Regions from separate parts of the Yersinia enterocolitica subsp. enterocolitica genome, predicted to be linked through region 1. Evidence: predicted binding sites of a transcription regulator. Region 1 holds the regulator's gene; the other holds the start of a gene.

Region 1 (5,335 bases):
GGTTACCCTGGACAAAGACAGAGCCGAGAAATCCAATGAAATGGGTGTTGATGATTTTACAGAGCTATTCACAGCAGCCAAACCAGCAGAAATACCACGCCATATTTTCTCAATGCTGGTAAATGAATTGCGTGACGTGCCAGCGATCGGCTGTAAGAGGGAATTAATTATTGGTGTGTTAAACCGTCATGGCGTTATCGCTGAGCCGGTTCAGTGTGATCCACCAGCAGCAGAATAATTTTAGTCACGGCCTGTGTGCGGCGGGCCTTTAAATAAACAGTGTGGGGTATGTATGAATACAACATTTTTGTTAATGGCTGAGTTTGAAACATCAACGATCCCGCTGTCCGATATTGCTGAGCGGTATTTCGGTATGAAGCCTGCAACAGCAGATAAGAAAGCTGGCGCTGGTGATCTGCCGGTTCCCACCTTCCGTATCGGTGACTCACAAAAGGCTCCCAGAATGGTGCACGTTAACGATTTAGCGGACTTTATTGATAAGCGGCGCGGGGAAGCAAAAACAGAGTTGGCGCGGATCAAATAATATTGATGGTGTTGAAAAACTTAGACCACCAGCACCCCAATAGCACCCCGTGAATTTGTAACTTACTGATATTTATTGTTAGTACGTCCCATCGAGCATCGGCGCGACGGAGAAACGTTGCAGGGGGTAATGTGGCTTATCGGCCTGAGTGCTGGAAAAAGTCTGAGCTTGGTACATTTACTGTAGTTTCATCGGTTATGGCTGCATCAATTACCCATTGATATTACTCATTGAGCAAACCAAACAATGGGAAGGAATTTGTGATTATACCATAGAACTTTACGATGGCGGCCTGAGTGATAGTTGTAGCTCAACATATGGCAATCCGCGGCTAGCTGCTGCAACTTGCTAAAGTTGTGACACTCCACGACATCCCATTTTTTTCATCTATCGGCGATTAGCTGTAAATATGATAAAATCGATACCATTCAAATGCTGCGGGATGTACATGATGAACCCTATCAATCAGGAAAAGCTGCTTGCTCAGGCTGAAAGCCTGTGCCAACAACGAAACGTCCGGCTGACACCGCAACGTCTTGAAGTCTTGCGTTTGATGGCGCAACAACCTGGTGCGATCAGTGCTTATGATCTGTTGGATTTACTGCGTGTTTCTGAACCACAAGCTAAACCGCCAACAGTCTATCGTGCATTGGATTTCTTGCTTGAGCAGGGGTTTATTCACCGTGTTGAATCAGCAAACAGCTATGTGTTGTGCCATCATTTTGAAGAGCCAACTCATACTTCGGCATTATTTATCTGCGATCGCTGCAAGATAGTGACTGAACGGACAACTGTTGGTATCGAAGAATCTCTGGCGCAACTGGCCAAACAATCGGGCTTTACCCTGCGCCATACTGTGGTTGAAGCTCATGGTTTATGTGCGGAATGTGGGGAAGTTGAAGCATGCGAAAGCCATGATCATTGTGATCACGACCATTCTATTGTGACAAAGAAGAAATAGTATCTCGTGGTAAAAGTAGACTGTCGTCAGATAGGCGGCAGGATAAATATGAGCTGAATTAGAACCGTAGAAAATATGGATGGGCTTTAAGTAAAACAAGACACCTCCTTGTGTCAACTCGATATAAATAGAATACCTATAGAATATTATTAATTATTAAAGTCACCACTCATTTGAATTTTAAAAAATATAAAAAAAGAATGGTTATTGAATAATATGATTATTCTATAAAACTAAAGGCCAGATATATTTATATCGATATCAGTTTAATTCCGTTTAACGCTGCTACCAGCGATATTTGCTGTGATCTTCCCAGGCCTTCACTTCTTTCTCGGCTTGCTCTTTCTGATAGCCGTATTTCTCCTGGATTTTCCCTACCAGCTGGTCACGCTTGCCTTCAATGACTGTCAGGTCATCATCGGTCAGCTTGCCCCATTTCTCTTTCACTTTACCTTTAAACTGCTTCCAGTTACCGTCGGCTTGATCTTTATTCATAATATCTCCGTTACCTTGGGATTAGTCAGTTTATTTAATTCAACACGGTAAATAATTTAAAATATAATAACTTGTTGCTTCGCTTACCGTATGAATAACTATAGCAGAGGATACTGATAATTAAAGTCAGATTAGTATTAATGACTGCAACTTGAGAAATAAACAGAAAGGAAAACCTCGTAATATTCAGTTAAAACAGCAAGTAATAACTTATTATCGGAATGTTCTCAAACTAGATTGAATTAAATATGAAAGGAGTAAAATTCTTTATATACCCTTCTTAATGAAGGGTATATAGATAAACGCGAAAATCAGATCCAGTCGCCATTACGGATGACACCAACGGCCAGACCTTCAATAGTGAAACTTTGTTCACGCAGATCGACTACAATCGGCTGAAACTCACTATTTTCTGGCAGAAGTTGTACGATATTACCTTGTTTTTTCAAGCGTTTTACCGTTACTTCATCATCAATACGCGCAACAACTACTTGCCCATTACGCACATCTTGAGTTTTATGTACTGCCAGTAAGTCGCCGTCCAGAATACCGATATCTCTCATCGACATTCCATTTACCCGCAACAGGAAATCCGCACTCGGCTTAAACATGGAGGGATCAACTTTATAGTGCCCCTCAATATGCTGCTGCGCTAACAGTGGCTCCCCTGCGGCAACCCGACCAATCAGTGGTAAACCATCTTCTTCTTCCATCAATAGACGGATACCGCGAGAAGCGCCGGAGACAATCTCGATAACGCCCTTACGGGCCAGTGCTTTTAAATGCTCTTCAGCGGCGTTAGGAGAGCGAAACCCCAGACGCTGCGCAATTTCGGCACGGGTCGGTGGCATACCTGTTTGCGCTAGGTGATCGCGCACAAGGTCATAAACCTCTTGCTGTCTGGTAGTAAGTGCTTTCATTCCGCCCCCTGTTTGTTTATACAGTCTTGCTGTGAGTATATACAGGTAAGCGGGTATTGGGAACCAAAGAGTGAATAAAAACAGGGATTAATCACTGTTTACATCCACAGCGATGTTTATCTCATTCTTAGCCGACATGTTGCCAGAGCACGGTTACCCATATAAATAGCGCCAACAAAATGGCCAGAAACACGGCAGCAGATCCCATATCTTTGGCCCGACCTGATAGTTCGTGGAGTTCGCTGCCGATGCGGTCCACCACCGCTTCAATAGCACTATTGATGACTTCAACAATGATGACTAACACCACACTCGCAACCAATAAAATGCGTGCTGTGGCATCTACATCCAGCCAGAAGGCCAGTATGATAGCGAGTATGGCAGCCACTGCTTCCTGACGAAACGCGGCTTCATTTTTCCAGGCTGCGGTTAAACCTTTCACAGAATAACCAGCGGCTTTATAGATTCGGGTTAATCCTGTTGACTGATTTGCCATTTTTATTGCCTTTATCTTAAGTTAATGATGATTTTTGCCGCTTTCTGTTGTCTCATCACCACAGATCTCAAAACCAGTTTCTGGTATCCTTGCGACGAATTGCTAACAAGAGGCTTCATGTAGTTATGTCAGGTTGGCGTAAAATATATTATAAGTTATTGAATTTACCACTTAAACTGTTGGTAAAGAGCAAGGTTATTCCGGCAGATCCTGTGACTGAGTTAGGGTTAGACCCGTCTCGTCCTATTCTGTACGTTTTGCCTTACAATTCTAAGGCTGATTTACTGACTTTGCGAGCGCAGTGTCAGGCACAGGATTTGCCCGACCCATTGATTCCATTGGAAATCGATGGCGTGCAACTTCCCAGCCATGTCTTTATCGATAACGGCCCAAGGGTGTTTCGCTACTACGCCCCGAAGCAGGAATCGGTAAAAATATTCCACGATTATCTCGATCTGCATCGCAACAACCCGGAGCTGGATATTCAAATGCTGCCGGTGTCGGTGATGTTTGGCCGCTCTCCAGGGCGCGAAGGCCACGGTACGCCACATCTGCGCGTACTGAACGGCGTGCAGAAATTCTTTGCAGTATTGTGGCTGGGTCGCGATAGCTTTGTGCGTTTCTCCACCACGGTTTCACTACGCCGGATGGCCAGTGAGCATGGTACAGATAAAACGATTGCCCATAAATTGGCACGCGTAGCGCGGATGCACTTCTCGCGTCAGCGTTTGGCTGCGGTTGGCCCGAGCCTACCGGCACGTCAAGACCTGTTCAAGAAGCTGTTAACCTCCAAGGCGATTGAAAAAGCGGTTGCCGATGAAGCTCGCACCAAGAAAATCTCCCATGAGAAAGCACAGCAAAACGCCATAACGCTGATGGAAGAAATTGCTGCCGACTTCTCTTATGAAGCGGTGCGTCTGTCGGATAGGGTTTTGAGCTGGACGTGGAACCGCTTGTATCAAGGGATTAACGTCCATAATGCAGAACGTGTACGGCAGTTGGCGCAAGATGGTCATGAAATCGTCTATGTACCTTGCCACCGCAGCCACATGGATTACCTGCTGCTCTCCTATGTCCTTTATCACCAGGGGCTGGTGCCGCCGCATATTGCTGCTGGTATTAACCTTAATTTCTGGCCTGCTGGCCCGATCTTCCGCCGCTTAGGTGCGTTCTTTATCCGCCGTACCTTTAAAGGCAACAAGCTCTATTCCACCGTGTTCCGTGAATACCTGGGTGAGTTATTCACCCGTGGCTACTCAGTGGAATACTTTGTTGAAGGTGGGCGCTCACGTACCGGTCGTCTGCTGGAGCCAAAAACCGGCACATTGTCGATGACCATACAGGCTATGCTGCGCGGCGGTTCACGCCCAATCACCTTGGTGCCGATTTACATCGGCTATGAGCATGTGATGGAAGTGGGTACTTACGCCAAAGAACTACGTGGTGCGACTAAAGAGAAAGAGAGCCTGTTGCAGATGTTGCGGGGTTTGCGCAAGCTGCGTAATCTCGGTCAAGGCTACGTCAACTTTGGTGAGCCGATACCGTTGACCACCTATCTGAATACCAATGTGCCGCAATGGCGGGATGCTATCGATCCTATTGAAGCGCAGCGCCCAAGCTGGCTGACGCCGGCGGTGAATGATTTGGCCGGTAAGATTATGGTCCGAATTAACAATGCAGCAGCAGCCAATGCCATGAACTTGTGTTCTACCGCATTGCTAGCTTCACGTCAGCGTTCACTCACTCGCGAGCAGTTACTTGAGCAACTTGATTGCTACTTGCAACTGATGCGCAATGTGCCTTATGCGAAAGATGTCACCGTGCCGGATAAAACGCCGGAAGAGTTACTTAATCACGCCTTGAATATGAATAAGTTCGAGGTGGAGAAAGACAATATTGGTGACATTATCATCCTGCCA
Region 2 (5,335 bases), 2.7 Mb from region 1:
CCAGATTAAAGGTAAATACGGATTTTTAGCCATTTGGTGGTTAAAAGGGCTAATAACAAGTATTAGCCCACTATTTCGTCTGGTATAAATAGGGGGGCGCATAGCAGTATTGAGCCATCTCAACTGGCCAAATGCTCAATGATCATATTTTCATCCAACTGATCTAACGTCCCTTGCGCCACATTTCTCCCTCCTGCCATCAAGCAAAATCTATCTGCAACATGTTGAATAAACGGTAATCGATGTTCGACCAGCAATACCGTCATGCCAAGGCTACGGCTAAGTTGGTGCAGGATATTGCCGATGTCCTCACTCAGTGGCGGCAACGTACCGTTACCTGGCTCATCAAGAATAAGCAATTCAGGTTCGGCGACCAGCGCGCGGGCAATCGCCAACTGTTGTTGCTGGTAACGGGTAAGTTCTCCACCCCGTTGATGACGTTTGTCATACAACAGAGGGAACAACTCAAAAACCCAGCCCGGGATATGGCGTGATTTATGTCCAGCGAGCACGGCTATCAACATATTCTCCTCAACACTCATTTGGGAGAATATCTGTTGCCCTTGCGGAACATAGCCGATACCTAGCGCAGTGCGCCCTTCAACAGGTTGCTGTAACAAATTCTGCGGCGGTTCATGGTTCGGCTGCCAGGTCATGGTGCCACTCATAACGGGCAGATGGCCCATGATGCAATTAATTAATGTGGTTTTCCCTACGCCATTACGCCCAATCAGGCAGGTGCATTGGCCGCGGGGAATCTCCAGATTGATATCCCAAAGAATATGGTTCTGACCATAGTATTGATTTACAGCGGTTAAACTCAGCATCAGTGCTTCTCCTCAGTCGATCTCAGTTGCTCACAGGTATCCCGGTGTTCTGTAACGGCTAGTGAAGGATTAACCAGCAAATCTGCATACTTGGTAGCGGCAGCACTGCATAAAACACCACATTTCTAGCGGGTGGTTGCGAGTGTCTTTTGTTCCTCAAACAAGTAAGCAACTCTTGGGCCAAGTTGCGATGAGTTGAGATAAAATACGTATGTTAACGGGCTGTAAATGGTTTTGGCGCGCAAGGGGAAACTAAAACGGCTAAAACAGCTGGAGGGCCAGTGGTGAGTGGGTTTTTATTGCACTCAAGCAGTGCTATACAGAAAATAATGGTGCAATAAAAATACAGGACTTCTTGCACTGCTGAGTAGCCTCACAGAAAGAACTAAAATTATAGAATTAGCAAATAGATTTGTTAGCACTAATTGAAATATGCGGTGAAATAAAAATGTAAAAAAAACACTAAAAAAGTCAGTTTGTCACTATAACTTCGCGAAGCTTCGCTTTTCGCCAACACGCGGCCCTTATGGGGTTGAATGAGTTATCCACCATTCCTGTGGATAACCTTGTGCATTAGCCATAGAAAACTGATGGCAGACGAGAGCGGACGCGGCTTCCGCTCCTGTTGTCCGGATTCTCGACTTTTTGATAAAAATTTTAATTTTCAATGAGTTAATTAAAATCAAGCATTCAGAAAATATAGCTGGCACACATGGGTAATCTTTAATCAATTAACTATCAATAATGTGTCGATGTTCATAGCTGGGGATAAAAATACTTTTAGGGGGCAAATGCTATCCACATATCACTGTAATAATGCGTGCAATATTGCATTGAGAGAAATTTCAGCATTTTGGTGCTTGAAGCTGGTTTTATATCCAGTATCATAGCAGTGGCAAAAATCTATGGGGCTTTCATAATTAGCCTCCTGACAGTTTGTATTTCTCCGGTGGGTAGCAAATTCATGAGTAAATCATTCAAACTACATTCTGAGTTTAAGCCAGCAGGTGATCAGCCTGAGGCCATCCGGAAACTGGAGGAGGGGCTGGAAAATGGTCTGGCTCATCAGACGCTGTTGGGGGTAACCGGCTCGGGCAAAACCTTTACGGTGGCCAATGTTATTGCTGACCTGAATCGGCCCACCATGGTGTTAGCCCCCAACAAAACCCTGGCGGCACAGCTTTATGGTGAGATGAAAGAGTTCTTTCCCGAGAATGCGGTAGAATATTTCGTCTCCTATTATGACTATTATCAACCTGAAGCTTATGTACCGAGTTCAGACACCTTTATCGAGAAAGACGCCTCGGTAAACGAGCATATCGAACAAATGCGGCTATCAGCCACCAAGGCACTGCTGGAGCGGCGCGACGTGGTGGTGGTTGCCTCGGTTTCTGCCATTTATGGTCTGGGTGACCCTGATTTATATCTGAAAATGATGCTGCATTTGACCAAGGGTATGATAATCGACCAACGCTCCATTTTACGGCGTTTGTCAGAATTGCAATACAGTCGCAACGACCAGGTGTTTCAGCGCGGCACTTTCCGGGTACGTGGCGAGGTTATCGACATCTTCCCAGCGGAGTCTGATGAATGGGCACTGCGGGTAGAGTTGTTTGATGAGGAAGTGGAGCGGCTATCGATATTTGATCCGCTGACCGGTCAGCTACAACATGAGGTTCCACGTTTTACTGTTTACCCTAAAACGCACTACGTTACCCCGAGGGAGCGTATTTTACAGGCGATGGAAGACATCAAGGTTGAGCTGGCAGAGCGGCGTAAGGTGCTGCTAGCCAACAACAAATTGATTGAAGAACAGCGTATTACCCAGCGAACCCAGTTTGACCTCGAAATGATGAATGAACTGGGTTATTGCTCTGGTATTGAAAACTATTCCCGCTATCTTTCGGGCCGTGGGCCGGGAGAGCCGCCGCCAACACTATTTGATTATCTACCATCAGATGGTTTGCTGATTGTAGATGAATCCCACGTCACCATCCCGCAAATCGGTGGCATGTACAAAGGTGACCGCTCACGTAAAGAAACATTGGTGGAATATGGCTTCCGGCTACCCTCGGCGCTGGATAACCGCCCAATGCGTTTTGAAGAGTTTGAAGCGTTGGCACCACAAACTATCTATGTTTCCGCCACTCCCGGTAAATATGAGCTGGAAAAATCCGGTGGCGATGTTATCGACCAAGTGGTGCGCCCAACCGGCTTACTGGATCCATTGATTGAGGTACGGCCTGTAGCAACGCAGGTGGATGACTTGCTATCAGAGATCCGCATTCGCGCTGCAATTAATGAGCGGGTGCTGGTCACTACGCTGACCAAACGCATGGCAGAGGATTTAACCGAGTATCTGGAAGAGCATGGCGCGCGGGTGCGTTACCTGCATTCGGATATTGATACCGTGGAGCGGGTTGAGATTATCCGTGATTTGCGTTTGGGTGAGTTTGATGTGCTGGTGGGGATCAACTTACTGCGAGAAGGGCTGGATATGCCGGAGGTTTCTCTCGTTGCCATCCTTGATGCTGATAAAGAAGGTTTCCTGCGTTCTGAGCGCTCATTGATCCAGACCATTGGTCGCGCAGCACGTAACCTTAATGGTAAAGCCATTCTTTATGGTGACAGAATTACGGCTTCAATGGAAAAAGCCATTGGTGAAACTGAGCGGCGTCGAGCCAAACAGCAAGCTTACAATGAAGAGCGCGGCATTATCCCACAGGGGCTAAACAAGAAGATCGGCGATATTCTGCAATTGGGTCAACCTTCTACCCGTGGCAAAGGGAAAAGCCGGGGTGGCAAAGTGGCTGATACCAACAACTACCAATCTCTGGCACCAAAAGCGCTTGATCAGAAAATCCGTGAATTGGAAGCGAAGATGTACACCCACGCGCAAAATCTTGAGTTTGAGCAGGCGGCAGAATTACGCGATCAGGTGCATCAGTTACGCCAGCAGTTCATCGCTATATCTTAATATCTTGCGGCATAGCTCGATTCCTCGTAAGGTGTGCCGCTAAATTTAGGGTAATAAAAGGGCAAATGATGAGTGACCATGTATCAAAAGATCCGTTACACGGAATTACCCTTGAACAACTGTTGACCAAATTGGTTGAGCATTATGGTTGGGAAGAGTTGGCATATCGCATCCGGATCAACTGTTTCACCAGCTCACCAAGTATCAAATCTAGCCTGAAGTTTTTGCGACGTACACCGTGGGCACGAACTAAAGTGGAAGAGCTTTATATCCACATGAATGCGACCGCTGCTTTGGAAGAAAAATCGCGTAAGTAACCTGGTTCGCCCACTTACACCGAGCCTGCGCCACCTAATTGTTGCAAGGTGGCTTCCAGTGCCTGGCGCAGTAACTCTCGGTCATGACGATAGGGAATATCTTTGGCTTCCAAGGGCTGTTGGACAATGATTCTGTCCGTAACGCCGCTGATATCAATGTGCGGGCTTACAATTGCTGCATCGATAATTTTTCGACCAATTTTACTTTCCATTATTTCCAGCTTTTCGTGTAATGACAGCTCAGCGGCCGCCACACTGAGTTCACGCCCCAGATTGCCAATATAAATCATGCTGGCAGAGCTGCGCCGCAGGGCTTGAGTGAGGTCATCGAGTAGTAACAGCGGCATCAGGCTGGTTAAGAAACTACCCGGCCCGATTAAAATGACATCCGCCTGGCCAATAGCTTCAACCGCTTCTTTGGTTGCGTGGACATGGGGGGACAGCAGCAAATCTTTCGGCATATGCGCAAGTTGGTCAATATTCACTTCGCCGTAAACCGGGTGCCCCTCATGATCGATAGCCAGCAAATCGACGGGGTGTTCTGACATAGGAATCAACCAGGCATCGACTTTCAGCAAACTACGCACCAGGTTAATAGCTTCAATGGGACGAATGCTGAGATGGTCCAGTGCCTTAAGCATTAAATTACCCAGATTATGGCCTGCCAGTTCGCCATTACCGGTAAATCGGTATTCGAACATTGCAGAAGCTACACTAGGTTCTGTTATCAATTGATTCAGACAGTTACGTGTGTCACCCCAGGCAATCCCCCCCTCTGAACGACGTATGCGACCAGTCGAACCACCATTATCGGTAGTAGTAACAATACCAGTCAGGCGTGAACCTAAAGGGGAAAGGGCTGACATCACTCGCCCCAGCCCATGGCCTCCACCTAAAGCAACCACCCGATCGAGGTCCGCTAATGTGCGATTTCGCATATTTTTCCTGTCTAAATATTGTAATAAGCATAGCTAATGGTGAAATTGCTGCATAAGTTAACGGATTTGCCGCCAAAACGCGATATAAGCCAAGATTTTCGTGATTTTAAACAAAGTATTATCCCCACAATAAAATAAGCTCAATAATATAAATTTTGTTATATAAGTCGTTGTATATAAATATATATAGCGAAAAACAGCAATTGGCTATCTTGTAGTTTTAGCGTTAGAATCTGTAGGAAAAGTGAGGGGTTTAGCGATTAGCGGCTATACCCA

What was found. Region 1 encodes LexA, which represses DNA repair genes until DNA is damaged. Its sites were predicted from a motif close to TNCTGTATGTACATACAGNA; they were not measured.
Region 2: uvrB (excinuclease ABC subunit UvrB) is a predicted target of LexA. The motif match lies at 1,692-1,711, and genes of this name have one in related genera.

Annotation. Positions count from the first base shown of each region.
Region 1 is NZ_LR590469.1:2,915,348-2,920,682, forward strand. Features, by position in the region: gene FGL26_RS21695 (hypothetical protein) at 1-238, shown strand, start outside; gene FGL26_RS13960 (pyocin activator PrtN family protein) at 293-544, shown strand; gene zur (zinc uptake transcriptional repressor Zur) at 996-1,505, shown strand; gene FGL26_RS13970 (CsbD family protein) at 1,791-2,000, opposite strand; gene lexA (transcriptional repressor LexA) at 2,312-2,920, opposite strand; gene FGL26_RS13980 (diacylglycerol kinase) at 3,048-3,416, opposite strand; gene plsB (glycerol-3-phosphate 1-O-acyltransferase PlsB) at 3,542-5,335, shown strand, end outside.
Region 2 is NZ_LR590469.1:202,126-207,460, forward strand. Features, by position in the region: gene bioD (dethiobiotin synthase) at 1-9, shown strand, start outside; gene FGL26_RS01005 (branched-chain amino acid ABC transporter ATP-binding protein) at 120-827, opposite strand; gene uvrB (excinuclease ABC subunit UvrB) at 1,792-3,804, shown strand; gene FGL26_RS01015 (VF530 family protein) at 3,873-4,121, shown strand; gene yvcK (uridine diphosphate-N-acetylglucosamine-binding protein YvcK) at 4,136-5,059, opposite strand.